DNA from 2 places in the Frederiksenia canicola genome. Region 2 is predicted to be linked to the other one. Evidence: riboswitches for the same ligand, from Rfam matches in the RefSeq annotation. Region 2 holds a riboswitch; the other holds the start of a gene.

Region 1 (15,126 bases), 220 kb from region 2:
CACCAGAGGCAGCAACGGTTCAGCCACTTCGTCGCTATCCTCTTTACCGAGCAATGCTTTCCAGCCCGCTACAATTAAGTTTCTAGCTTGTGTTGCAAAGGTACCACCTGCGATATTTAGAATAATTTTACCTTTGCGATATTCAGCATCTGGACAAAATTGCAGCAGATATTGACGAGCAATTAGTTGGTAAATTCGCCGTTCATTGTCGGTGAGATGCACATTGCCCTGCCTAGCCGTTGGAATAATTGCGTGGTGAGCTTCAACCTTACTGTCGTTCCAGCAACGATTTTTGCGATTAGGATCAACCGCCTCAGGCTTTTCAGTATATTCAGTCAAATGATGTGCAATAGCAGCCATCACTTTCAAACGTTCGGCAAAATGCTCATTCGGCAAATAGCGATTGTCGGAACGGGGATAAGTGATTAGCTTGTGAGTTTCGTATAATTTTTGGCAAATATCGAGTACCGCCTGAGCGGAAAGTCCAAAACGGCGGGCAGCATCAATCTGTAATGCCGAAAGCGAATAAGGTAATGGTGCTATTTCGGTTTCGATTTTATCTTGATAATCGATAACGCAAGCGGGCTGATTTTCGATACGTTTTACTACATTTTCTGCCAGCGGTTGGGATAGTACCCTACCCTCATCATCTTGATAATCTTCACACGCCTTGCTCGGCTGCCATTGTGCCGTAAATCGTTCCTGTGTTTCAGGCACAATGATGTGTGCTAGCACTTCGAAATAGTCTTTGGGCACGAAATTTTCGATTTCGAGATCCCGTCGCACAATCATGCCTAGAACGGGGGTTTGTACTCTTCCAACTGACAGCACACCTTTGTAGCCTGCCCAACGTCCTTGGAGCGTATAGGCTCGAGTCATATTGATGCCATAAAGCCAATCGGCTCTCGCCCTGGCCAAGGCAGAAGTAGCAAGTGGGATAAAATCCCGATTACTTTGCAATTTTTCCACCGCTTTTTGTACGGCACTTGGGTTAAGATCGCTAATCAGACAGCGTTGAATTTGCGAACGTTTTTCAGTGGGCAAATTGAGATAACCGAACACTTCGTCTACTAGCAACTGCCCTTCTCGGTCAGGATCGCCTGCGTGAATCAGTTGATCTGCCTGTTTTACCAAGCGTTCCACTACTTTGAATTGCTTGAGCGTCTCTTTTTTGGGGATCAGCTTCCACTGTTCTGGCACAATCGGCAAATGTTCCATTCGCCAGATCTTAAAACGTTCATCGTATGCATCAGGTTCAGCCTGTTCAAGCAAATGCCCAATACACCATGTCACCACATTGCCTTCACCACACTCAATAAAACCATCTTTATTGTGATGTGGTTTAGGTAACACTTGGGCGATAGCTCTGCCTAGGCTTGGTTTTTCGGCGATGAATAGTTTCAATGGATAGTTCCGATTTGCAAAAAATTGAGAGAATCTGACCGCTTGTAAGGGACAAACGGTCAAAATTTGTGATTAATTGAAGCCCTGCTGAGACAGGATCATTTGGCACAATTGCGGCGGTTGTGGCAACGTTTTTGATTTTGGCGTACTGGATGGCTTAGCTGGTTCGAACCATGAATAAAGCTCTGCACCACAACCATCACCTGCAGGCACGGGGGCTTGATTTTCACAATTTGGTGCGTCAGCAGGGCAAGTTAAACGAACATGAAAGTGCGAGTCGTGTGCGTACCAAGGGCGAATTTTGCGAAGCCAATCACGATCAGTTCCTGCGGTATTACACAGTTTGACTTTGATTGCGGGGTTCACAAAAATACGATCGACACGGTAATCTGACGCTGCTAATTTCAACAATTTAGTATGGTTGGTTGTCCATAACTTTTCATTCACGACATTGGTTGAATGATCAACCATAATCGTTGCCAAACCCGCAGGATTACGAGCCGTTTCATCGTCCATTGGACCGAAACGCAACCAAATATCTGCATCTAAACCCGTTTGGTGGCTGGCATGTCCCGATGAAAAACGTCCACCAGCAGGCATTCCCATATCACCAATCAAAATAGGCGGAATTCCTGCAGCCTTGGCACTTTTACCTAGATTTAGCAAATAGTTCAACAACTGCGGGTGACCGTAATAACGGTTTTTGATCGAGCGAATCACTTGATAGCCTTCGCCTTTGAGAGCTAAAGGTTCTGCACCAATAATACATCCATTACTATACCCACCAATAGACTGCACTTTGCCAGCAATTGGAGTCCGAATCGATTCCCACGGGGTGGCTACACTATGTAGAGAAAATGCCACTACACTACTGGCTAGGGCAATATTAAAAAATTTCATCTGCTTTCCTAATATAAACAACATCATGAGCATTCTAGTGTAATCAAATTGCAAAATCAAAAGCTAAACTGACCGCTTGCTGATTAAAATTACACCGCTTGTTGCAATTCATTGCTAAACGCATAAATTTTATTTGACATTAAAATAAGAAAAAGTTATTTATAGCTCCGTTTTTCGCTCTTAGCGAAAGAAAGTTATAATGGTTCATTATAGCGGGAGAGGTGCAACATTCAGGTAACTTGTTTTAGGGAGCTAGACCGTTTGAAGACAAGTGATGGGAATGATTGCCGAGATGTGAGTTCGCTAGAGAAGGAATAAGCATCGGCTGAGTAGGTTGAATCCTATCAGCTGTCGTTTGGTCGCCAACTAAACGGAGCGCTCTTAATTGGTGTCAATGTTTCCCCAATTTTCTTGCCACTCATATCTCCTGTAAACACAATGCTTTTTTATAGGAAATTCTAAATATGCCTCATCTTTCCGTTGCTAAATTTGGTGGTACCAGCGTTGCCAACTTTGATGCAATGTCAGCTTGTGCCGATATTATCACAGCTGATACAAATACTCGGGTCGTCGTGCTTTCAGCTTCCGCGGGCGTAACTAACTATTTAGTTGAGCTTGCCAATGGCTGTGAACTTTCACGACGCAACGACATTTTAAATGCCGTAAGAACAATTCAGTTTAACATTATTGAAAAGCTTCAAAAGCCTGAAATGGTGATTGAAAAAATCGAACACTATTTAACACACATTAAAGCACTTGCTGAATCAGCTAGCCTTGCCACTTCCCTTGCCTTAACGGATGAAATTATTTGTCACGGTGAGATGATGTCTACCTGCATTTTTACGCAATTACTCAATGAACGTAATTTCCCTGCAGTATGGGTTGATGTGCGTGACGTTGTGGCGACAGATAGTCACTTCGGAAAAGCGGCTCCGAATGATGAAAAAACCGTTCAGCAAACGAATGCAGTGATTAAACCCTTGCTAGAACAAGGTAAAGTGGTGATTACCCAAGGTTTTATTGGTCGGGATGATGAAGGTAAAACAACCACGCTTGGTCGTGGTGGCAGCGACTACTCAGCAGCATTACTTGCAGAAGTGCTGAATGCCAATGATGTGTTGATTTGGACCGATGTCCCTGGTATTTATACCACCGACCCACGCATTGTTTCTGCAGCTAAGAGAATTGATACCATCAGTTTTAATGAAGCAGCGGAAATGGCAACATTCGGGGCGAAAGTGCTCCACCCCGCGACACTTTTACCTGCTGTACGCAGCAATATCCCTGTTTTTGTGGGGTCAAGCAAAGCTCCCGAACAAGGAGGAACTTGGGTAACTCGTGATCCACAACCACGTCCAACATTCCGAGCTCTCGCCTTACGTCGCAACCAAATTTTGCTGACCCTTTCCAGTCTCAGTATGTTGCATTCACAAGGCTTCTTAGCGAATGTCTTTACCATTTTGGCAAAACATAAAATTTCCGTAGATGTCGTCACAACTTCAGAAGTCAGCATTGCAATCACGCTTGATAAAACGGGTTCAACATCGTCAGGTTTAGATATTCTTTCTGATGACTTGTTAGCAGAATTGCGTGAAGTGTGTAAAGTGAACGTAGAAACGGATTTAGCATTAGTGGCCATTATTGGTAACAATCTACACACACAAGCAGGCATTGCTAAACAGTTATTTGAAACCTTATCGCCTTATAATGTACGTTTGATTAGCTACGGTGCTAGCACGAATAACGTGTGCACACTGGTTAAAAATAAAGAGGCAGACGAGATTATTCAGGCGTTACATTCAGCACTGTTTGAATAATTCAAACAATAAGAGGCGTTTTAAACGCCCCTTTATTTCTTGTGCTATTTGCAAAAAATTAGGTGGATCTTACCGCTTGTGTGGTAATTTTTGCCAAGTGACTTCATTGCGAAGGTAAACAGGTTCAATCTCCATGGCTGATTGCGTTTTCCCTTGTGCTGCGGCTTGCTGCACTAGTGGCAACATAAAACGGGCGGAAGGTAAGGTGATGTCGCTCACCACAAGCGGTAAGTTTGCCGCCGAAAATTGCAAATATGCTGCCCAACCCGTACCAACTACCGTTGGCTGACGCGCTGCCTGAATTTGTGCAATCGCCTTTTCTGGCGAGCAGACTTGCTCTGCCACCAACGTTTGCCAGCCCTTTTCGCTACGGCTAAATTGTGCGAAATAGACTTCGTTCATTCGAGCATCAATCAACGCAACCACTTCTGTTGCACCTTGCTGTTGATACGCCGCCTCTGCCATCGCCAATAAATTAGACACGGGCACCACGGGCAATTCCGCTCCCATTGCTAAGCCTTGAGCAATTCCCACGCCCACTCGCACACCCGTAAAACTACCCGGCCCACGCCCAAATCCAAGTACATCGACCTCTTTCAGAGAAATACCCGCTTGCGATAACAACTCATCAACCATCGGTAAAATCCGCTGCGTATGCGTACGTGGGCTGAGTTCATCTAAAAAAGTGGTTTTACCTTGGTGAAATAACGCCACAGAACAGGCTTCAGTGGCGGTGTCTAATACTAAAATTGTCTTCATCATAAAAATATAGAGGGACGTTGTACGTCCCTTTTGTTCATCCTATTTGCAAAAAATCATTTGGATCTTACCGCTTGTTACGGCGTTGTGCCACCGCATCGGCGAGTTGGAATAGTACTTTTTCACTATCTTCCCAGCCAAGACAGGCATCGGTAATGCTCTGTCCGTAAGTGAGTGCTTTGCCTTCGACTAAATCTTGACGGCCTTCAACCAAATGGCTTTCAATCATTACACCTGAGATCTTGTGCGATCCATTGGCAATTTGAGCGGCAACATCATTGCAGACATCAAGCTGACGTTTGAATTGTTTCTGACTATTGGCATGACTGAAATCGACCATCACATGCGGACGGCGACCGGATTTTTCGATGTCAGCACAAACTTTTTCGATCGAAGCCGCATCGTAATTCGTACCACTATCACCACCACGCAAAATGATGTGGCAGTCTGGATTGCCCGCGGTGGAAACAATAGCAGAATGTCCAAATTTGGTCACAGATAAGAAATGGTGCGGGGCTTCAGCAGCACCGATGGCGTCTAAGGCAATTTTCACACTGCCGTTGGTAGCATTTTTAAAGCCGACCGCACAGGAAAGCCCGGAAGCCAATTCACGATGCACTTGCGATTCTGTGGTTCTCGCCCCAATCGCCCCCCAGCTCATAAAATCAGCAACATATTGCGGGGTGATCATATCCAAAAACTCCCCCGCTGCGGGAACGGAGAGATCATTGATGTCGGAAAGCACTTTGCGGGCAATGCGTAAACCGTCATTCAATGCAAAGGTTTCGTTTAAATACGGGTCGTTAATTAGCCCTTTCCAGCCCACTGTGGTGCGGGGTTTCTCAAAATAGACTCGCATTACAACTTCTAGATGTTGATTAATTTGCGGATTGGCTCGGATCGCTTGGATTTTTTTCGCATAGTCTAATGCTGCTTCAGGATCGTGAATGGAGCAAGGCCCAATCACCACTAACAAGCGGTCATCTTCACCCGATAAAATGCGATTAACCGCCAAACGGGCTTTTGCCACGGTATCCGCCGCCACATCGCTGGCAGGAAAACGCTCTAACAATGCCACAGGTGGCAGCAATTCTTCAATGTGGTTGATACGAATATCATCGTTTCTGTATGTCATATTTTCTCTTTATTTTTATAGTGCTCACAAAGTACCGCTAAACTAGAGCAATCGTTATGAATTGTCAAAAATTTGTGAGCAAATGATTAAAAAGTATCACAAACATTTGGGTTTCCAGATTGCAATCCTTTTCTAAACCACGCTAAGCGTTGTGCAGAAGAACCATGGGTAAAACTATCAGGAATCACTCTACCTTGGCTTTGTTTCTGCAAGCGATCATCGCCTACGGCTTCAGCTGCTAAAAACGCCTCTTCCACATCTCCTGCTTCCAAACGCCCTTCTTTCTGAATGTGATAGCCCCACACCCCCGCAAAACAGTCGGCCTGTAGTTCTACACTCACTGAAATCCGATTAGCTTCTTTCCTGCTAGAAGCGTTACGTTGTGCCTTTTGAGTTTGCTCTGTAATACCTAATTGATGTTGAATATGATGTCCCACTTCATGAGCAATTACATAAGCAAAAGCAAAATCCCCTGCTGCTTTGAGTTTGTGTTTCATATCATCATAAAATGATAAATCTAGATAGATTTTTTCATCAACAGGACAATAAAAGGGCCCCATCACAGATTGCCCTGTACCACAAGCGGTTTGAGTTGCTCCCCGATACAGTACCAACGTTGGTTCACGATAAGTCATCCCACTTTGACGAAAGTAATTACCCCATACTCTTTCTGTTGTTGCCAACACTTTGCGTGACAAGGTATTGAGTTCTGCTTCTTCAGATGATGATCGATAGCTACTCTGCTCCTGCTGCTGATACGTTTCTTCTTGACCAAAACCGACAATCCCTGATAAATCCACACCATAATAAGCCCCGACCAACAAGATAATAAAGCCTAAAATACTGCCCTTTCCACGTCCAACAGAAACTCTTCGCCCCCCACCAAAACCAGATTGTCCACGGCGATCTTCCACATTACGACTTTCTCTTTCATCATCTAAACGCATTTTGTTTTCCTTTTTATTTTCCTTTGAACCACTTAGGCTTGTTATATATTGAAACAAACTATGAAACAAGTAGCCTTGTGCCACTATATAACGACCAAAATTTAATAATAACTATCTCGCCAGCACTTCTCGTTTTCCTTTTGCATCAGGAGCGGAAAGTATGCCTTGGGCTTCTAGCTGATCAACAATACGGGCAGCACGGTTGAAACCGAGAGAGAAACGGCGTTGAATGCCACTGATTGAGGTGATGTTGCTTTCGACCACAAATCCTGCAATTTCATCAAAAAGGGGATCAAGATCGCCTAAAGCTCCCCGTTGGCTGCCATCAACATCTTCATCGTCAGCAGATTCAATAATGCTGTCAATGTATTCCGGTTTCCCCCTTGCTCGCCAGTTATCGGCTACTCTTAGCACATCTTCATCGGTCATAAATGCACCGTGAATACGGATCATTTCAGGGCTGCCTGCACCTGAATAGAGCATATCGCCGCGACCAAGTAGTGCTTCCGCTCCACCTTTGTCTAGAATAGTACGGGAGTCAATTTGGCTTGCAACCGTGAAGGCAATACGGCTGGGAATATTGGCTTTAATTACGCCTGTAATGATATCTGTTGATGGGCGTTGTGTTGCCAAAATCAAGTGAATACCAACTGCACGGGCTTTTTGAGCAATTCGCATAATATGATCTTCCACTTGTTTGCCTGCAGACATCATTAAATCAGCAAATTCATCGACAATAAGCACAATGTAACTCATTTTTTTCAATGGCGGAGCATTGAGATCCATTGAATCTGTTGGTTTCCAATGTGGATTAGTGATTGGAATACCCATGGCTTCCGCTTGCTCAATTTTGTTGTTATAGCCTTCAATATTACGCACTTGTAAGTAGCTGACGAGCTGATAACGGCGTTCCATTTCTTCAACCGCCCAACGCAACGCATTTTCAGCTTTTTTCATATCAGTCACAACCGGTGTGAGCAAGTGCGGAATGTCGTTATACACTGACAATTCAACGACTTTCGGGTCAATCATAATAAAGCGAACCTGTTCTGGGGTAAGCTTAAATAAGAGACTTAAAATCATCGTATTTACGCCGACAGATTTCCCGCCTCCTGTTTGCCCCGCCACTAATAGATGCGGCATTTTTGCCATATCAACCACAACCGGTTTTCCACTAATATCTTTGCCTAGCGCCATTGGCAAAATCGCATTACTATGACGGAAGGCATCGTTCTCCAATACATCTCGTAGCCACACCGTTTCACGTTGGCGATTTGGGGTTTCAATCCCCATAAATGGCTTACCCGGCACAACATCGGTGATCCGAATCGCTTCAAAAATTAATGAGCGAGCTAAGTCACTGCCTAAGTTGGAAATTTTGCTTGCCTTGACTCCAGCAGCAGGTTGAATTTCATATCGAGTCACGACAGGTCCAACCAACACGTCTTCTACCGTTGCTTTTACGCCAAAATTCGCCAGCTCTTGTTCAATACGGGCTGATGTCTCTCGAATTTCCTGTTCAGTAATTTGCTGAATTTCCTGTTTTCCCCGTGATAATAAATCGTTAGTTGGCAAAGGTGTTGTTGGTTTCTCCGTTGTTGTTTGTCGTTGTAACAGCGGATGAACAACAGGCGTTGCTGCTTTCGGTTTGGTAAAATTCGGCTCGGAACTGACCGCTTGTTTCGCTTTTTCAACGGGTTCTGGCAGTTCGACTTTTACGTTCGGTTTAAGAAAATCAGGGTGCTGCTCATCTTTCTTGACCGAAGTAGCGACCTGATCGCTCTCACTCGGCACTGCAAGCGGTGAGATCACGTCCGAATTTTGCAAATGAGTGGGTTCTGTTTCAGCTTGAACCGTTGAAATGTCTGGGTTTAAACGAATCGTTGGAAAATTTCGTTCATCCACAATAGGTTCAACGGTTTCTAGGGTTTCTTGCTGCACCCGTTGTTGAGCAGGCGGAACTGGTGAAAACGCTGGCACGCTGACTTTAGGTAACTCTGTTTGCGTTTCAACATGATACATCGGCGTTTCAACCAACTCATTCGTTTCACTCTGCTCTACTATTTCAGATTTTAGCCCTGTAATTTTCGGGCGGGCAAATTGGGTAACATCCGTTAGCTGTGGATGTTCAGGTGATTCTGTCATCTCTTTTTCAACGGTCTCATCGCTTTCCTGATTTGCAAAAATTTGCTCGGAACTGACCGCTTGTCTTTCAGGCTGAGGAGCTTCCTGCTCTTTATTGTCCATGATCCAATCATACAAACGCCCAAACAGGCGAATTAACGTCTGCCCTGAACAAAAATAGAATCCACCTGCCGTGATCACCATCGATAAAAACAGTACGCCGATCTGACCAAGCCGATTTCCAATTAACTCCGACAGCATCGCCCCAATAAAGCCGCCAGATAAATAGGCTGCTGAATGTGGTAACAGCACACTTGCCAGTCCTGACAGCCCTATCATAAAGACGGTAAAACTCAGCAACCACAGCAAGGCTTGTCGTAAATGTAGATCACCTGTGGTACGCAGTACCAAAAGAAAAATGGGCACAAAGGTAAAGGCAAAAGGAATCAGAAACGCCATTTTGCCGAACATAGCAAACAGTAAATCAATTACCCATGCACCTAATGAGCCTGTTTTATTGAGTGGGTCTTGTGTCACACTGCTGGCGACAGTCCAAGCGTTATCAAGCGGACTATAACTTGCCCATGCCACACATAAATAAGCACCAGCCAATGCCAGAAGCAGCAAGGTAAATTTGATGAGGTTTTCTCTACCTGTTAATCGTTCAATCACACAATGTCCTTATTTCAACAACAAATAATTGGTTTGTTTGACTTCTTCCATTACTACATAAGTGCGAGTATCGTTCACACCAGGTAAACGCAATAATGTTGTGCCAAGTAATTTACGGTATGCTGCCATATCGGCTACACGCGTTTTGAGTAGATAGTCAAAATCTCCCGAGACTAAGTGGCATTCTTGAATTTCGTCCAGTTGCTGCACGGCTCGATTGAATTCTTCAAACACATCAGGCTTACCACGTACTAAAGTAATTTCAACAATCACTAATAATGGAGCCTCAAGCAATTCAGGGTTCAATAAGGCACGATACCCCATAATCACATTTTGTTTTTCAAGGCGTTTGACACGTTCTAAACAAGGCGTTGGCGAAAGCCCAACTCGCTTTGAGAGTTCAATATTTGAAATCTTTCCGTTACGTTGCAACTCATTTAAGATTTTAAAATCAATAGCATCTAATGGCTTTGGTAGTTTTTTATTTTCCATTTTGAAACCTTTCTAGCAGTTTGTACTAAAGAAGTATTCTACCGAGTTAAGACATTTTGTCTAAAGTTATTTGCAAAAAAGAAAAAAAATCCGACCGCTTGTTAGGCGATCGGATTAAAAAAGGAGAAAAAGGGATAATTTAACCCGCTACGGCAGGCAAAATACCTTTTTCAATTAAGAATGGAATAACGATAATGACAACTCCCATCACAAACGCAATCACTAATCCCAAATTGCCACCGGCTACACGGTAAGGTAGATTTGGGTATAATTGGCGAGCTTTCCACGCCAAACCGATTGGTAAAATCAATCCGTAGAATGCAAACAACAACCCTGCATAACCAAGTGCCGCAATAAACCCATTTGGATAGAATAATGCAAATACCAATGGAGGAATAAAAGTTAATGGCGTAAGTACTACACGATTTGACGGTAAATTGAAGCGTTTTAATAAATCGCCCACGCCTTCAAAAATCCCCATAGCGACACCTAGAAACGAGGTAATCAATGCTAATGCCGAGAACAAACGCACCGCTTCCCCCAAAATTGTGCTGCCTGTAATTTGTGCCGTTGCTTTGACTAAGCCATTTAAAGTGGGATCTTGCTTCACTAATGCGACAAATTCACCCTGACTTAATACCCCGTGCGTAGCTAATTGCCACAATAAATAGGCAGAAAGTGGAATGAGAGTACCAATCAAAACCGCTAAACGGATTTTACGAATATCGGCATCTAAGTAGCTATTAATGCTCCCCATAATCACATGGAAACCAAAAGACGTGAAGAAAATCGGAATGGCAGAAATTACTAATAAATTATCTAACGGCACAGCGGTTAAATTTTCTAATTTGGCTTTTGGTAACATCATCAATAATACAAAAATGAATGCTACGATTTTGCCTAAGAACATCAAGCGAGTGATACCATCAACGCCTTTGATCCCAATAACCACGAAAGTCCCTAAAATAAAGGTAAATAGTAAAATGCCGACTTTAGATGTCGTTTCTTCATCTCCCATAACAGGCAAAATACCAGATAGTAGCGACCCTCCGCCCGTGATATAAGCCGCTAATAAGGCATACAGCAACACCAATAAACTAAATGTCGCTAAACCACGTCCCGTCATGCCAAAATATTGTTCTGCAAGTGTTGCAACACCAACCTCTTTCTCTTTTGCGGTTTGATAGACTTCCATAAACAGCAAGCCAGTATAGGTGAGTAACGCCCAAAGCCCACCAAGCAAAACAACCGTCATACCAAATCCCATACCAGCAGAAGTCAGTGGCATTGCCAACATTCCCGCTCCAATTGTCGTGCCAGCAATAATTAAAGCACTGCCTAGAATTTTATTTTTCACTGTAAATTTCCTTAAGTAAAACGAATGGGCAGCATTCTAACAAAGCGAAAACAAATTGTAACGTTTTATTTTCACTGTATTTATTTTTATACAATTTTGTAAGGAGGTTGATACAACAAGCGGCCAGATCCGCAAAAAATTTTGCAAATCTGACCGCTTGTCAACTTCCGATTCAATTAACCAACGACTTTTGGTAGCAATCCTGCATCAATTAAGAATGGAACGATCACGATAAACACACCGATAATCAACGCAATCAGCAATGAAAGCGAACCACCTTTGACTTTGTAAGGCAACGTTGGGGATTGCTGGCGAAGCTTCCACACCATTGCGATTGGTAAAACGATCGCATAGAAGGCGAACATCTGCCCAGCGTAGCCAAGTGCGGCAACGAAGCCTTGTGGGTAGAAGAAGGCGAATAACATTGGCGGTACGAAAGTTAAAGCCCCTAAAGTCAGACGACCTGCATGAATATTTACACGTTTGAACAAATCTTCTAACGCTTCAAGTAAGCCGAGAGCCACGCCCAAGAATGAAGTAACCAATGCTAATGCAGAGAAAACTCGTACTGTGCCGCTGATCATTGAGCTGCCTGTCACTTGGTGAATGGCTTCTGCCAGACCGTTTAAGGTAGGATCTTTCTCTAAAATCGCCAAAAATTCTGTTTGACTTAACACTCCATGGGTCGCCAATTGCCATAGCACATAAGCAATCAGCGGAATGGCGGTACCGACTAAAATCGAAATGCGTAACGCTTTAACATTGCCTTCGAGATACTTATTTAAACTTGGAATGGAGGCGTGAAAGCCAAACGCGGTGAAAAACACAGGACTTGCCGAGATCAATAAGAACTTATCAATCGGCATTTCAAGCAAGTTGTCGAAAGAGATTTTTGGCAGTAACAGGAAAAGCACTAACACAAATGCCAAAATTTTCGAGCTGAATAACAAACGATTGACCGCATCAACACTCGTCGTGCCGACAACAACAAACGCCCCGAATACGACCACAAACAGAATGCCCGCAAGGCGGGTGGTCGTTTCGGCATCGACAATCGTCGGTAAAAATGCGGCTAATAATGAGCTACCACCTGAAACGTATGCGGATAAAATCGCATACAAGAAAATAATCAATACCGCCGTGGAAACTACTCGCCCAAAGGTACCATAATATTTTTCAGCAAGTGTACCAATTCCCGCATCACTGTCAGCATTTTGATACAGTTCGACAAATAATAACGCACTGAAACAGAGCAATAACCACAATGCGACTAACAGCACCATCGTAAAGCCAAAGCCGATACCCGCTGAGGTGAGCGGCATTGCTAACATACCACCGCCGATAGTTGTTCCAGCGACAATCAGCGTACTACCTAATGTTTTATTCATACAAAACCCCAAAAAGGAACGAAAAATTGACGATATTGTATAGATAACAAAACATATTGTAAATTTATTATTACAAAGATTGAAAATAAAAATGACAAGCGGTCTGTTTCTCAGAACATTTTGCAAACTTGCAAAATTCGGCAAGGAACTGACCGCTTGTAGAACCCCATTATGGCTTAAAGTAACCAAGTATGGTGGCATTCGTTAATTGGTAGCTTTTTAGCTCATCTCGATAAATTAGAGCAACATTATTCAACAATAACGTAACGCCTTGATCCGTTGGCAGTAAACTCATTTGCTCTGCCGCTTTAGCTAATACTGGTGCAGTATATCGTTTACCTTTCTCAATACCGTGTTGTTGCAAGATGTTTTCAATAACCGATTGCTGAACAGTAAAGCGCCCTTTTGTTTTACTATTTTCAAAAGAAATCATGTCGCAGTCATAACAATCCGTTATTTTATATGAGTAATCCTCGACAAGAACTAATTGCTTGTAGGTTTGAATTGGGATCGCCTGTTCTTCCGTTCTTGAGTAGTGAAAATAATCATTTTCGGTTTGATAGGTATCACGCAAACTCAAAGCATCATTATAAATTTGTCGAATATAATCCAAATCATTAGATTCATATCCAAACCCTTCTCCTTCTTTGCCATAAAATTGGATAATGAGTGAGTCTAACCGCATTAATTTATTGATATCCAAGGATGCTGGGTCAAGATCGTTTAATTGCAGTTTTCCGTGAGCATCAAGCAAATTCAGCTCCGTTGCTAATTCTACAAATTGCTTTTTCTGGCTTTCAAACTCTATTTTTTCTGGCGATATCACCATCGTTGTAATAACGACTGCCGCAATAGTGTATAAACCAAATAGACGATACTTCACCCATTTTGGCACAAGGCAGGAAAGAATAAATAATGTGACTAATATTGCTATTACAATCAAATAAATTCGAGAAACAGTTAAGCCATAGCTTGAAACACGTTCATGAATCCCGACCCATAGCAAACCAAGTGGAACAATCGACAAGCGTGAGAACTGACGGAAAAACATTTCCCATTTTGGCTGCTCAGAAAGTTGGCGTAAAGCAATACAAGCTAAGCCTAAGCAGAGATAAGACAATGTAATGATCGAGACATTACCGACGGGCAATTCAAATCTGAACAGAATCATTCCAACATAGAGATAGACCAATATCGTATAAATCATCACCACCGGTGATAGTAAATAGTTGATCAGAATGTCCGCCGTAAAAAAGAGTCTTTCAGAATAGCTATCATATTGCCCAACTCTTTTCTCCAAAAGTAAAAAGAAGAACGTAGAAAAAAAGCAGATCAACAGAATATTTACTCTACCGCTTTCAATATAAAATGTAGGTGCTAGATTAAACAACACAACAATACTTTCGTGTATTGACCAAAACAGACCCACTACAATCCAAGCCAAAATCCAAGTAAGTAGAAAATGAATACTGGTGACTAAAATATTATGCACAAATTGGCGGTTATCTTTTGGCAAAAATTTTGAGAAGAATAATAGAATATGAATGACATAGACACCGAACCAAAAGCGTTCATTTTCATCAAACAGCGGAACATAATTGGCAAGTGCACACAGTGCTAACATATAAAGCCAAGACCATTTATAAAGTCGGCTTTGGTAATAATTAGCAAGATAGGTTATTGAAAAATATAGCGGATAGGTAAATATCACGCCGAATAGATACCCGTCTTGATTCAAATCTAAATAGTTGTCTAAAAATAATACGACTGAACAGGCAATAATATTCATCACAAATTCAATAGGGTATTTCTGCCATAGCTGGTTCAAGGTACGCAATGATGAGTGAAACATAGAGATACTCCGAAAATAAGGATTTGCAAATTTTAGCGAGAATCTAACCGCTTGTATAACAAAAAAGCCGAACATTGTGTTCGGCTTTTTAATATGACTATTTTACATCCGCTGGATTATCTGCCATGGACTGCCCTAACTCATCGGCTTTATCCGTCGGCTCTTCCATCACCGTTGGCTCATTTGGCTTTTCTGGTGATGGCGGAGTGCTATCGCTATCGTGCCAACCGGCTGGTTCTCCTACTGGTTTACGTTCCATCAAGTTTTTAATTTGTGGCA
Region 2 (15,126 bases):
GATAGAAGCCACAGCAGCGGTCGATTTTAAATGCAATCGGGCGGGGAACAGGCAGTTGCCATTGTGCCATTTTATTTAATAAATCAAACTCTTGCGCGGCTCTTGTGGCATTGAGAGAGAGAAAGAAATAGCGATCTTTAATGATCTTGCTAAACAACCCGCCACGATAGTAGTGCCGACGAACACTATTAACGCCTAATTCTTGCTCAGTATTGAGGAACCACGTTGTTCCACGCCCTGTCGATGACCCCAACAAGCGGTCAGATTCAGCGAAAGTTTTGCAATCTAAAAGTTGTTGAACCAAACCTTGTTGCTCAGAGGGTACAAGGTTGGCATTAAATTGGTAATATGCCATTGATGTTGAGAGTATGTTTAGAAAAGGGCTGTGATTTTACACGATTTCTCCCACTTTCGTTGTGTTTTTAATGCAATTTGGTAGAATTCTCGGCTTAAATTTTTAGGAAGGAAATTCAATGAGCAATATCTCCCCAGAAGCCCAAAGCGTACGAGCTGCCTTACTTGAGAAAGGCATTGAAACCCCAACAGTTGCCCATACCAAAGATAAAGCGGTACGCCGCAGTGAAATTCAGCAGCATATGCGTTCGGTGTTGGAATTACTTGGCTTGGATCTGCGAGATGACAGCCTTGAAGAAACGCCCCATCGTCTAGCCAAAATGTATGTGGACGAAATTTTCAGTGGACTAGACTATGAAACTTTCCCGAAAATCACCAAAATCAAAAACCAGATGAAAGTGAGCGAAATGGTGTTGGTCGATGACATTACCCTAACCAGCACTTGTGAGCATCATTTTGTGACTATTGATGGTAAAGTAGCGGTTGCTTATTATCCGAAAGATTGGGTGATCGGCTTGTCTAAAATTAACCGTGTAGTACAGTTTTTTGCCCAACGTCCGCAGGTACAAGAGCGTTTTACTGAACAAATTCTCACGGCTTTCCAAACCATTTTAGAAACAGAAGATGTGGCGGTTTATGTGAAAGCCACCCACTTCTGCGTGAAATGCCGTGGCGTGAAAGACACCAACAGCCAAACCCTCACTTCGGCATTTGGCGGCGTGTTCCTGCAAGACCGTGAAACCCGCAAAGAGTTTTTATCGTTATTGAGTAAGTAGAATCCCCTCTCACTCACTTGCGAGAGACCGCTCAAAAGTGCATTTAGGCATTTTGAGCAGAGCGCTTACAAGCGGTCAGATTTTGAGAATTTTTTGCAAATCGATCTCATAATAGTGCTCTCTTATTTTTACTTCTGAATGACGCTCGAATCTATCCCTCTCCCACTAGCGGGCGAGGGTAATTTTTTATTTAGAGAAATAAAAATGAAAATCGCCCTTGGTATTGAATATGATGGCAGCCGCTATTTTGGTTGGCAACGCCAGCAGAATGTGGATTCCGTCCAACAAAAATTAGAAGAAGCACTGTCGATTATCGCTAATTCGCCCGTTGATGTATTTTGTGCGGGGAGAACTGATGCGGGGGTGCACGGCACGGGGCAGGTGGTACACTTTGAAACGGATGCCAAACGCCCGTTACAAAGTTGGTGTTTTGGCACCAATGCCCACTTACCGCCCGATATTGCAGTGAAATGGGCTGTGGAAGTACCAGAGGATTTTCACGCTCGTTTTAGTGCAACCGCTCGCCGTTATCGCTACATTATCTATAATCACAAGCTTCGCTCGGCAATTTTACCTTTTGGCGTGTCTCATTATTATCACTCGCTTGATGTGGAAAAAATGCATGAAGCGGGGCAGTTTCTACTGGGCGAGAACGACTTCAGTTCTTTCCGGGCCGCCCAGTGCCAATCCCATACGCCTTGGCGAAATGTGCATCATCTTAACGTCAGCCGTCAAGGCGATTACATCATCGTGGATATTCAAGCCAATGCCTTTGTTCATCATATGGTGCGAAATATTGTTGGCAGCTTGATTGAAGTCGGGCAAGGCATACAGTCAGCGGAATGGATAAAATGGCTACTTGAACAGCGTGATCGCACCCTTGCCGCCCCGACAGCCAAAGCCGAAGGACTGTATTTAGTTGATGTGACTTACCCCGACCAATTTTCCATTCCAAAAGGAAAATTAGGTCCACTCTTTTTAGCCGATTAGTTTAGCCATTAACCAGACGTCATTGACATAAAAACACAAGCGGTGAGTTCCGCTCATTTTTTTGCAAATTGAATTGCAAAATTGGAGTCGGAACTCACCGCTTGTTGTTGAGATCGGTGTTAAGACAAGTCGTCTTTTCTTTTCACAATCACTAACACAATAACCGCCAAGACGGCCGCAGTCGTTGCAAAACCAAGCCAAGCCGATTTGGTAAAGCCAAGAACTAAATAACCTGCAATAGTGGCAATTGCAACCAGCATCGCATATGGCAATTGTGATGTTACGTGATCCATGTGATTACACTGTGCTCCAGTCGATGACAAAATAGTGGTATCTGAAATCGGTGAACAGTGGTCGCCACACACTGCACCAGCCATCACTGCAGATAAGCAAGGAAGTAGTAAACTTGGATCAGCATTGGCTGCCATTGCGGCGGCAATTGGTAACATAATACCGAATGTCCCCCAGCTTGTTCCCGTTGAGAATGCCATACCTGTGCCAAGTACGAAAAGAATAGCAGGTAAAAACGCAGGATCAATGCTGCTTGCGACAAGCGTTGAGAGATATTTACCTGTTTGCATATCGCCAACGATGCCGTTGATGGTCCAGGCAAAACAGAGAATGAGAATGGCACCAGACATTGATTTTGCCCCAATTACATAGGCTTTAAAGTATTCTGGTACAGTGATTTGGTGAGCGGCAAAAATACAAATGGTTGCGACAACTAATGCACTGACACCACCCACAACTAAAGAAATACCTACTGTCGTATTTTCAAATGCCCCCAAGATATCAAACGGTTTTCCATCTGCAGCAAGAGCTTGATTACCTGTGTACATCATCATCGCAACTGTCGCAAGAATGAGTGTAACAATAGGTAAAACTAGGTTGATGACTTTACCATCGCCTTGAATATTCTCTTGAGCTTGTTCAGATTGGGCTAATGCTTCGCGTTCAAAACGTTTCATTGAACCAATATCAATGGTGAAATAAGCAACCAGAAATACCATAACCATGGAAAAAATGGCATAGAAATTCATTGCACTCATTGTCATAAACGCACCTAGTGGAGAGTAGCCAGTAATCCCATAAGTGGCTAATAAACCAGCAATAAGCGTAATAATGTATGCCCCCCAACTGGAGATTGGCATTAAAACACACATTGGTGCGGCAGTTGAGTCTAAAATATAGGCAAGTTTTGCTCGTGATACTTTGAATTTATCGGTCACAGGACGAGCGATAGCACCTACGGCAAGGCTGTGGAAGTAGTCATCAATGAAGGTGAAAAAGACGAGCCCAGCTGCCATTAATTTAGCCCCACGTCTGCCTTTAATACGTTTTTGTACCCAAGTCGCAAAAGCTTGGTTACTACCAGAAAGACTGAGTAGAGCGGTAAGAATGCCTAATAACACAAGGAATAAGATAATGTTGATATTGTTGCTGTTTAATCCATCTTCGCCATAAACTAATGAAAGTACACTATTTTTTAAATGGAGAAGTGAATTAACAGGATCGCCACCTTGTAACATAACCGCACCGACAATAATCCCGATACTTAAGGATAAAATGACTTTGCGGGTCAATATAGCAAGTAATAAAGCAAGCATTGCTGGTACGAGCGACCATGCCGATGCGGAATAATCAATTGGACTCATAAAACCTCTAAGATTGTTTTAATTAATTAAAATTATTGCCAAACAAAGAAAGAGATCTACTGAAATGATTTATATCGCAATATAAATAATATAAAGGAAGGGTAAGAGAAATGCACCCAAGCCTAACAGTAGCGCTCCATAGCGACACAATGATGTTGCTATGACAGTGTCGTACCTTTCAATAACGACCCCAGCTAATTAAGATGACGCTTAACTAACTTCGGCAAATATCCCTTTCCTGTTTCGTCAACGTTTTCCACTCAGAAAAAGTACTTATGATATTTGCACCTCTACAATTTGCAGGACGGCGATAGATTACTGAAACCAAAAAAATTTGCAAGCGTTATATGACAAAAAATAATCAGCATATCGGATCTGTGTAATAAAGTTGGATTTCTGCAAGATATATACGCCAGAATATTTACCTGATAAATAGATTACGTTAATATACGAACATCTTTTCTTTTTCTTTTAGTCTTATTTTTTGTAGGAGCAAAAATGTCTGAAGTATTAAAAACATTGAACAATATTCGTAGTTTACGTGCTGCTGTGCGTGATCTTTCATTGGTTCAATTAGAAGGAATTGCTGAGAAATTAGCTACGGTGATTGATGAAAAACGTGAAGCAATTAAGGCAGAAGAAGCTGAAAAGGCAAAACGTTTAGCAGGTTTAAATAAATATAAAGAGCTTCTTGAAAAAGACGGTATTTCTGCAGAAGAATTAGTATTGTTATTAGGCTCTTCAGGCGAAACTAAAAAACGTGAATCACGTGCAGCACGTCCAGCAAAATATAAATATGTGACAGAACAAGGCGTTGAAAAAACGTGGACTGGTCAAGGAAGAACGCCATTTGCCATTCAAAAAGCGTTAGATGCAGGTAAATCATTAAAAGATTTCGAAATCTAATTGATTTTATTTTGAGATTAATAAAGAGAACTCCTAAACCGAGTTCTCTTTTCCATTTTTAAAAATAATAAAAACGGAATAGCACCACGTGATTGAAAATAAAATTTTATTAACAGAATGCCCTGATGATACGGGATTGGTCGCAAAAATCACCAATATTTGTTACAAACATCAGCTCAATATTGTTCAAAATAGTGAGTTTGTGGATAGTGATACTCGTCGCTTTTTTATGCGTACGGAATTACAAGGCATTTTTAACGATCAAACGTTATTAGCGGATTTAGCATTTACCTTACCAAAAGGCTCGGTTTATAAATTAGTGCCGCAAAAGCAAAAACGGATTGTGATTCTAGTCACCAAAGAAGCCCACTGTTTAGGCGATATTTTAATGAAAACCTATTATGGCGGATTAAATGTGGAAATTGCCGCAGTGATTGGTAATCATGCGGATTTAGCTAACCTTGCCGAGCGTTTTGATGTGCCGTTCCATTTGGTTAGCCACGAAGGTTTAAGCCGAGTTGAGCACGATAAATTACTCAGCGAAAAAATTGATGAATACGCCCCTGATTACATCGTGTTGGCGAAATATATGCGAGTACTAAACCCTGAATTTGTGGAGCGTTATCCAAACCGTGTGATCAACATTCACCATTCGTTCTTGCCTGCGTTTATCGGGGCAAAACCCTATCAACAAGCCTATGAGCGTGGAGTGAAAATTATCGGTGCGACCGCACATTTCATTAACAACGAACTCGATCAAGGCCCGATTATTATGCAGAATGTGATCAATGTGGATCATACCTACACCGCCGATGCGATGATGCGAGCGGGGCGTGATGTGGAGAAAACGGTATTGAGCCGTGCATTGGAATTGGTATTGGCGGATCGTGTGTTCGTTTACCAAAACAAAACGATTGTGATGTAATTGCAAAATTTTCTTTGGAACTGACCGCTTGTAAGCCACCAACTCCCTACAAGGTGAGCAGAATTGATAAGCGGTCAGTTTTTGGAAAAGTTTTGCAAATGGAGACAGCGATGAAACGAGTTGAAATTTTTACCGATGGTTCTTGTTTAGGTAATCCAGGCAAAGGTGGAATTGGTGTACTGCTACGTTACAAAGGGCACGAAAAAACTTTGAGTAAAGGTTATCAGCTCACGACTAATAACCGTATGGAACTGCGGGCGGTAATCGAGGCACTTTCAATGTTAAAAGAGCCTTGTCAAGTGGTGCTTTCAAGCGACAGCCAATATATGAAAAATGGTATCGAGAAATGGATGCACAACTGGAAACGCAATAACTGGAAAACTAGCAACAAAACGCCTGTAAAAAACCAAGATTTGTGGGTACAGCTCGACCAAGCGATTGCCCAACATCAACTTGAGTGGCAATGGGTCAAAGGGCATTCTGGGCATCGTGAAAATGAAATCTGCGATGAATTAGCACGTTTAGGGGCAAACCATCCTACCTTAATTGATGACGGCTATCAGCCTGAATAATCATCTCTCTGCAAACGATTTCGTGATGTAGATCACAATTCTGAATTTTCCTTTTGTCGATTTATTGACAAGCTTTTGGCGGATGTTATGATGCTTTCAATCCATTTTTGAGTTGAGTTTTGATAGATTCACTTCAAAATGGTGCTAAAAGCAAAACATGATATCCCATCATTTTTTGAGATAAAGTTCAATCAGCTATGTAAAAACGGTGCTAATACCTTAATATAGCTAAGCGTTTCATCTGAAAACGCACCTTCATCTGATCCAAGAGGAGAACTCAAATGAAATTTAACAAACTTGCACTTGCAACATTATGCTTTGGTATGTCAGCGTCTGTGTTAGCAGCTGATTACGAATTTTCTTTTGGTATGACCGCAGGGACTAACCAAAATGAATACAAAGCAGCAGAACTTTTTGCAAAAGAAGTGAAAGAAAAATCTAACGGTAAAATCGAGATCAAACTTTATCCAGATGCACAATTAGCGAAAAATGACGTTGAGTCAATGAAGCAATTAAAAGATGGTGCAATGGATTTCACTTTTGCAGAGTCTTCTCGCTTTAGTGAAGTGGGTCACCCAATTTCTCAAGTCTATGCACTTCCATATTTAGTGCCTGATTTCGAAACCATGAAAAAAGCATTAAATGAAACCAATGTGGGTAAAGAGCTTTTAGCGAACTTGAAAAAAGATAAAATCGTTGTTTTATCACAAGCTTATAACGGTACTCGTCAAACTACATCAAACCGTGCAATCAACTCTTTAGCGGATATGAAGGGCTTAAAATTACGTGTTCCAGGCGCACCATCTAACGTAGCTTATGCAAAATACACTGGTGCGGCATCAACACCAATGGCATTCTCTGAAGTTTATCTTGCATTACAAACAAATGCGGTAGATGCTCAAGAAAACCCATTGCCAACAATCAACGATAAAAAATTCTACGAAGTACAAAAATACTTAGCGATGACTAACCACATCTTAAATGACCAACTCTATTTAATGAGTGGTGATGCTTATGATGAATTACCAGCAGACTTACAAAAAGTGGTTAAAGATGCGGCAGAAAAAGCAGCAGAATTCCATACTGGTTTATTCAAAGAGGGTGAAGCGAAGTTAGTGGATTACTTCAAATCAAAAGGCGTAACAGTAACTATGCCTAAACTTGATGAGTTTAAAGCAGCGTTAAAACCTTACCACGATGAATTTGCTGAAAAACATGGTGAAGCTGGTAAAAAAGCGATTGCTGAAATCAACGCACTTTCAAAATAATTTAATTTCACAGCCTTAGCCTATGTGCTAAGGCTGCTTTTTAAATATTGTCGATTTTGGAGTATTTATGAAAATCATCAATAAATTGGAAGAGTGGATAGGCGGTTCTTTATTTATCCTCATCTTTTTGATCTTAATTGCTCAAATTCTTGCCAGACAAGTATTTCATAGCCCGTTAAACTGGAGTGAAGAACTTGCGAGATTACTTTTCGTTTATGTCGGCATGCTCGGAATTAGTGTTGGTATCCGTAATCAACAACACGTTTTTATTGACTTTATTACAAACCTATTTCCAGAAAAAGTAAAAAAAGTGGCAAATAGTTTTGTGCAACTCATTATTTTTATCTGTCTAATTTCTTTTATTCATTTTGGTATTAAACTTTTCTTTAAAGCTGAAAATAATATTTTTACATTAGGCATCTCAGAAAAATGGATGTACGGTAGCTTGCCTTTAATTGCTTGTTTAATGTTATTCCGTTTTTTCCAAGCGCAATACGAAAACTTTAAAAATGGCTTGTCTTACTTACCGGCAACGCTTTTTGTGATCTTGACGGTATTAGCGCTTGCAACGCTCTATTTTGCACCAGATTTCTTTAAAATTTTCCGTATTTCAGACTATGTGAAATTTGGAAAAAATGCAGTTTACATTACCTTAGCTTTCTGGCTGATCATTATGTTTATCGGAACACCAGTAGGCTGGTCTCTATTGATTGCGACCTTACTCTATTTTTCAATGACACGTTGGAATCTATCATCTTACGCAGCGGAAAAATTAGTTTCTAGCTTAGATAGCTTCCCATTATTGAGTGTTCCATTCTTTATTTTGACCGGTATTCTGATGAATACAGGGGGTATCACAGAGCGTATTTTCAACTTCGCCAAAGCCCTATTGGGTCACTATCGTGGTGGTATGGGGCATGTAAATATCGGGGCAAGTTTAATCTTCTCAGGTATGTCAGGCTCAGCCTTAGCCGATGCGGGTGGTTTAGGTCAATTAGAAATTAAAGCAATGCGTGATGCAGGTTATGATGATGATATTTGCGGTGGTATTACAGCAGCATCTTGTATTATCGGGCCTTTAGTTCCACCAAGTATTGCAATGATTATCTACGGTGTTATTGCAAACCAATCTATTGCTAAGCTCTTTATTGCGGGCTTTGTTCCAGGGGTATTAGTGACTATCGCATTAATGGTGATGAACTACTACGTTTCTAAAAAACGTGGCTACCCAAGATCACCAAAAGCAACCCTAGCTGAACGTTGCCAAGCCTTCAAAAAAGCAATTTGGGCAGTATTAACCCCGATTCTCATTATTGGTGGTATTTTCTCTGGTATGTTTACCCCAACAGAAGCGGCGGTAGTTGCAGCACTTTACTCAATCATTATCGGTATGTTTGTGTATAAAGAGCTAACTCTTAAAAAACTTTTCCAAAGCTGTGTTGAAGCGATTGCAATTACAGGTGTAACTGTATTGATGGTAATGACGGTAACTTTCTTCGGCGATATGATCGCACGTGAGCAAGTGGCAATGCGTATTGCAGAGTTTTTCGTATCTGTTGCGGATTCGCCTGTGATGGTGTTAGTGATGATTAACTTACTGCTTTTATTCCTAGGTATGTTTATCGATGCTTTAGCCTTACAGTTCCTTGTATTACCAATGTTAATTCCTATTGCAATGCACTTTGGTATCGATCTCATCTTCTTCGGTGTGATGACAACCTTAAATATGATGATTGGTATTCTTACACCTCCAATGGGAATGGCATTATTTGTGGTTGCTCGTGTAGGTAATATGCCAGTGAGTGTGGTAGCGAGAGGGGTATTACCTTTCTTAGTACCAATCTTCATTACCTTGGTATTAATGACGATTTTCCCACAAATCATTACATTTATTCCTAACTTACTAATGCCTTAGCATTAAAAATTCAAAGCCAACACAATAAGTGGTTGGCTTTTAATAAAGACTTGCCATTCAATGTTGTATCTGAATAGGTATTCATTAGACTTAACCTAAAATGAGGTAATAAAATGAAATTAGCAAAACTTGCATTATTCACAGCAATCGCAACAACTGCATTTGCCGCACAAGCGGGGCAATATCCAGATCTTCCAGTTGGTATTAAAAGTGGTACAGGGGCATTGATTGGTGACACTGTCTATGTGGGATTAGGTTCAGGCGGCGATAAATTCTTTGCACTGAACTTAAAAGAAAAAGATGGTCAATGGAAAGAATTACCAGCTTTCCCTGGCGGTGCACGTAACCAACCAGTTTCTGCGGTCGTTGATGGTAAGTTATACGTGTTTGGTGGTATGCAAAAAACGGATGTTGCAGCAAACCAAATCATCAATGATGTTCACGTTTATAACCCAGCAGATAACACTTGGACCAAAGTGAAAACGCGTTCACCACGTTCTGCTTCAGTGGGTGCAAGTGCAATCGCAAAAGATGGCAAAATCTACTTCGTAGGTGGTGTTAACCACGAGATCTGGAATGGTTTATTCCAAGATTTAGAAGGTGTTGAGAAAGAAAAACAAGGTATGTACTTAGACCCATACTTCAACCTTCGTCACCAAGACTTCTTCTTCAACTCAGACATCTTAAGCTATGAGCCTGCAACAAACACATGGCGTAACGAAGGTTATTTCCCATATTCAGGTCGTGCAGGTGCTGCTGTCGCAGTGAAAGGCGATAAATTATTAGTGGTAAACGGCGAGATTAAAGCAGGTCTTCGTACAGACACTACAGAGTTAGGTACACTGGGTAAAAATGGCGTCACTTGGAAGCAATTAGGCAAACTTCCAGCACCAAAAGGTTACACAGAACAAGAAGGTTTAGCTGGCGGTATGGGCGGTTACACCAAAGGTGGTTATATCGTAACGGGTGGTGCTAACTTCCCTGGTGCACGTGCGAACTATGCGAAAGGTATCAATGATGCACACCGCACAGGTGGCTTGAAGAAAACTTTCCACAATGCCGTTTATTCTTTAGATGAGAAAAAAGGTACTTGGAAAGTGGTTGGCGAATACCCAATCAACATCGCATACGGTGTGGCTCTTCCATACGACAATAAAGTGTTAATGGTTGGTGGTGAAACTGATGGCGGTAAAGCGTTAACTGAAGTGAAAACCATGAGTTTCGATGGTAAAAGCTTAAAAGTTGAGTAATTGTAACTAAACGGAAAATGCTGAGTGTGATGCTCAGCATTTTTATTTTCCGTAACAAGCGGTCAGTTTCTGGCAATTTTTTGCAATTGCAAAACTTGTGCGTGATCTGACCGCTTGTAATGTAAAAGACAGAGAAGATTTCCCTTTAGGGGCTACGCAAACGTTTTCTTTTTTTGTAAAATACGCCGTTCTGTTTTGCCTACTTTTTGAGGTTTTATGATTGATTTTATTATTATCGGGATTATTGTTTTTTCATTACTAGTGAGTTTATGGCGAGGTTTTGTCAGAGAGGTGTTGTCATTAGCTGGCTGGGTAATCGCCTTTTTTGTAGCAAGCAAATTTTATCAGCCAATGGCACAACTCCTATTGCAGTTTGATTCTGTCTATTTGAATAATTCGGAATATCTGCGTAATGGTATTGCCGCAGGAATTTTATTTATCGCTGTGTTAATCATCAGCGGAATTATCAACGCATTATTGGCTAAATTGGTCGATAAAACAGGGCTCTCTGGCACAGATCGCGTTTTAGGTGCTGGTTTTGGGATTCTACGAGGCGTGTTTATTGTTGCCGCTATTTTATTTTTTCTCGACACCTTCACTGCATTTAGCCAAAGTGAACTTTGGAAAGAATCTAAATTAATTCCCCATTTTGATTTCATCGTCAAATGGTTTTTTGAACAACTACAAGCAAATTCAACATTTTTAAAATCAACTAATTAGAGGTAGTTATGTGCGGTATTGTTGGGATTATCGGGCAATCGCCCGTTAATCAAGCGATTTATGATGGGCTGACGCTGTTGCAGCATCGTGGGCAAGATGCGGCGGGGATTGTCACCATTGATGCAGAAAATCGTTTCCGTTTACGCAAGGCAAACGGTTTAGTTAGTGATGTATTTCGTCAAGAACATATGTTGCGACTACAAGGTAATGTCGGCATTGGACATGTTCGTTATCCAACGGCGGGTAGTTCCAGTGTTTCCGAGGCTCAACCGTTTTATGTGAATTCACCTTACGGGTTAACCTTGGTTCACAACGGTAATTTAACCAATAATACCGAGCTGAAGAAGTTATTATTTACCATGGCAAAACGCCATGTGAATACCAACTCTGATTCCGAATCTCTCCTTAACATCTTCGCATACTATCTTGATCAATACGACACCGAGCCACTTACACCAGACAATATTTTTGAAACGGTTCGCAAAACCAACAGTGTAATTCGCGGGGCTTATGCCTGCTTAGCGATGATTATTGGTTACGGTATGGTTGCATTTCGTGATCCCTTTGGTATTCGTCCGCTTGTACTTGGAAAACGAGAAGAAAATGGTAAAACCGAATATATGTTTGCTTCAGAAACCATTGCATTAGATATTGTGGGCTTTGACTATGTACGAGATGTCAAACCAGGTGAGGCCATCTACATCACTTTTGATGGGGAGTTTCACTCTGCAATTTGTGCCGATGATCCGAAATTGAACCCGTGTATTTTTGAATACGTTTATTTTGCTCGTCCAGACTCCGTCATTGATGGCGTGTCCGTTTATGCTGCTCGTGTGCATATGGGACGTCTATTGGGAGAGAAAATCGCCCGAGAATGGCAAGATGTGTTGGACGATATTGATGTGGTGATCCCAATTCCTGAAACATCTACTGACATTGCTTTGCAAATTGCCAACGTGCTTGGCAAACCATATCGCCAAGGTTATGTGAAAAATCGCTATGTGGCACGTACCTTTATTATGCCTGGGCAGGCTCAGCGGAAATCGTCTGTTCGCCGCAAACTCAACCCAATCGCCAGCGAATTTAAAGGCAAAAATGTGTTGTTAGTGGATGATTCAATCGTGCGAGGTACAACCTCAGAACAGATTGTTGAAATGGCACGACAAGCGGGGGCAAATAAGGTCTATTTTGCATCGGCTGCACCCGAAATTCGCTATCCGAATGTCTATGGCATTGATATGCCAACGTGCCAAGAGCTTGTCGCTTATGACCGTACCGTTGAACAAGTTGCGGAAATGATCGGCGTTGATCGTCTCATTTTCCAAGATTTGCAAGACCTATTCAAATCCGTACAGCTTGAAAACCCTGCAATCCATAATTTCGATGCTTCTGTCTTTACTGGCGAATATATTACGGGTGATATTGATAAATGCTATCTCGATGCGATTGCAGCTACCCGTAACGACAAAGCCAAAGCACAACAAGCCAAACAAGCCACTAATTTAGAAATTCATAATGAAGGCTAGTAGTTAATCCACAATAACGCAATGGTAGAAAAGCTGATAAAGGGAATAAAAGGTAACTTTATCAGTTTTTCTTTTTTTATGAGCCAGTAACATAAATAAAATAGAATACCGAGTAAGCAAGAGCAGAGTAATAGCCAGAGCATTTGGTCTAATTGAAAGAGTGGACTGATAGCAATAAATAAAATCGCATCACCTAAACCAAAGACTTCTTTCTTATAGCACCATGTTGTCAATGGGATAAATATTGAAAAGAATAAAAAGGTGAAAAACAGGCTACAGATTTTCTCGTATAAGAAGTGGCTTTCAAAAAAGAGTAAATTAGCTAAAGATAATAATAAGATATAGGCAACATAACGACTGTCCGTTAAATAGTATTCATAATCTAACAATGATAAATAAATCAACATAAATAGCATTAAGATAATGGGTAAAGAATGGGAGGTAAATAATATTAAGATAAACGGATATAAAATAAAAAATAGCCAAGATAGTCTATTATTTTTCGGTTGTAATTTGGAATGCGCTAAACATTGTTGCAATGAAAAATTTAGCGGTATCAAACTTTGCATATCTTGATAAATTTGTTGATTTATTTTGTGTGGGAACTGTTTGATTTCTAAGTGAAACCATATCGCACAAAGTAATGAAATGCCAAATAATATCATTCCACAATACTCCCCATATCAAAAATGGGTAAATAAAGTCCAATTAAAATCGTGCCAATAATAATTCCCATCAATATCATCAATAGCGGTTCAAGTAATTGTGAAAGCATATCAATTTGGTAATCTAACCGTTGCTGATAAAGTTCACTAATATGGTTAAGCATTTCAGATAAATTACCGCTTTGTTCACCGATTGCAATCATTTGAATCACTTCATTGCCAAAAATGGTTGGATTTAATCCATCATTTAAGCGATAACCTTGCTGCAATAATTTTAAAACCAACTCTGATTCACTTGATAAAACTGGATCACTTTTCGTCTGAATAAAAGAATGTAAAATTCGATCTAAACGGATATGGGCTTGCAACATTAATGCACTATGTTGGCAGAAGAAAATAATGCGGGAGTGGGTAATAGTTTGATTAAATATGGGAAGGTGACTTAAGATGGCTAATTTTAATCGAGTAAGAAAGGGTATCTTTTTATTTAACCAGATGCTGAAAATACTCATGATTAAACTGAACATTGAAATAGTTTGAATGTTTTCCGTTAAAAACTCAGAGAGTAGAAAAAGGATTTCGGTAATAAAAGGTAATGATTTTCCTTTGCTATCATACAGTTCGGCAAATTGCGGAACGATGAAAATCAATAAACCAAGTGAAAGTGCCAACGAAATACATAACACAATCACAGGGTAAAATAGAATTTTCTTCATTTTTTTATGTAACTTTTCTGATTTAGTACGAGCCTCCACAATTTTGCAAAACATAGTCGCTAACTGACCGCTTGTTTCCCCCATTTTTATTAGCTGAATTTCTTGAGAGGGCAGAAATTTACCTAATTTTTCTAACGCAGATGAGAGAGCAAAACCACTTTCTAACTGTTGAATAAGTTGATTAATCCATTGATAAAGCGGAATATTTTGGCAATTTTGCAGCACCATTGCTAACGCATTTTTTAATGGAATCGCCGCACTGAGCAACAGTGCGATTTGGTTTAGTGTTTGGGTAATCTCTTCCTGTTTTGGGGCGGATCTAAATACAAAATTGCGGCTGATTTTGAGTTGAGAATAGCCTTTGTGGATCAGCTGTTTCTCCAGCTGAGCTCGACTTTCCGCTAAGCATTTGCCTTTCTGTTTCTGCCCAAAACGGTTTACACCTTTCCAGTGAAATTCTGCAATCATACTTTTTCCTCTTCGCCAATTACCCTTTCTACTTCTTTCATATCCGTTACACCTTCGTGTACTTTTTGTTTTGCGGCGGTGAAAAGGGTTGGGTAGTCTAAACAAGCGGTTTGTTTGTCGAAAACTTTTGCAGTTCGGCTGAGCAGTTGATAAACCCCAATTCGTCCTTGGTAGCCTTGATAACAATTGTCACAACCTTTGCCCGCACATTTGGAGCAGCATTTTCGGACAAGACGTTGAGCGATAACGAGCAGCAATGCATTGCGGATTTCATATTCGTGAATACCGAGCTGCATTAGGCGTTCAATCGCAGAAGGGGCATCATTGGTATGTAAGGTAGAAAGCACTAAATGCCCCGTTTGTGCGGCACGCAATGCCATTTGGGCACTTTCTTCATCACGAATTTCGCCCAACATAATG

What was found. A riboswitch is a leader RNA that binds a small molecule or an ion and turns the genes downstream of it on or off. The one in region 2 is predicted to bind lysine.
Region 1: another riboswitch for lysine. It lies ahead of lysC (lysine-sensitive aspartokinase 3); the one in region 2 lies ahead of A4G17_RS06670 (Na+/H+ antiporter NhaC family protein).

Annotation. Positions count from the first base shown of each region.
Region 1 is NZ_CP015029.1:1,580,192-1,595,317, forward strand. Features, by position in the region: gene A4G17_RS07745 (DNA topoisomerase III) at 1-1,404, opposite strand, end outside; gene mepA (penicillin-insensitive murein endopeptidase) at 1,477-2,304, opposite strand; lysine riboswitch at 2,513-2,693, shown strand; gene lysC (lysine-sensitive aspartokinase 3) at 2,769-4,121, shown strand; gene tsaB (tRNA (adenosine(37)-N6)-threonylcarbamoyltransferase complex dimerization subunit type 1 TsaB) at 4,191-4,883, opposite strand; gene aroG (3-deoxy-7-phosphoheptulonate synthase AroG) at 4,948-6,015, opposite strand; gene ypfJ (KPN_02809 family neutral zinc metallopeptidase) at 6,102-6,962, opposite strand; gene A4G17_RS07775 (DNA translocase FtsK) at 7,074-9,758, opposite strand; gene lrp (leucine-responsive transcriptional regulator Lrp) at 9,768-10,250, opposite strand; gene A4G17_RS07785 (aromatic amino acid transport family protein) at 10,390-11,607, opposite strand; gene A4G17_RS07790 (aromatic amino acid transport family protein) at 11,784-12,995, opposite strand; gene A4G17_RS07795 (DUF4153 domain-containing protein) at 13,165-14,847, opposite strand; gene ftsH (ATP-dependent zinc metalloprotease FtsH) at 14,945-15,126, opposite strand, start outside.
Region 2 is NZ_CP015029.1:1,355,799-1,370,924, forward strand. Features, by position in the region: gene A4G17_RS06655 (3-deoxy-D-manno-octulosonic acid kinase) at 1-355, opposite strand, end outside; gene folE (GTP cyclohydrolase I FolE) at 474-1,130, shown strand; gene truA (tRNA pseudouridine(38-40) synthase TruA) at 1,335-2,120, shown strand; gene A4G17_RS06670 (Na+/H+ antiporter NhaC family protein) at 2,240-3,775, opposite strand; lysine riboswitch at 3,897-4,076, opposite strand; gene A4G17_RS06675 (H-NS family histone-like protein) at 4,274-4,681, shown strand; gene purU (formyltetrahydrofolate deformylase) at 4,770-5,606, shown strand; gene rnhA (ribonuclease HI) at 5,717-6,178, shown strand; gene A4G17_RS06690 (sialic acid TRAP transporter substrate-binding protein SiaP) at 6,460-7,446, shown strand; gene A4G17_RS06695 (TRAP transporter large permease) at 7,514-9,361, shown strand; gene A4G17_RS06700 (N-acetylneuraminate epimerase) at 9,475-10,611, shown strand; gene A4G17_RS06705 (CvpA family protein) at 10,828-11,331, shown strand; gene purF (amidophosphoribosyltransferase) at 11,340-12,857, shown strand; gene A4G17_RS10300 (prepilin peptidase) at 12,854-13,264, opposite strand; gene A4G17_RS06720 (type II secretion system F family protein) at 13,519-14,706, opposite strand; gene A4G17_RS06725 (GspE/PulE family protein) at 14,703-15,126, opposite strand, start outside.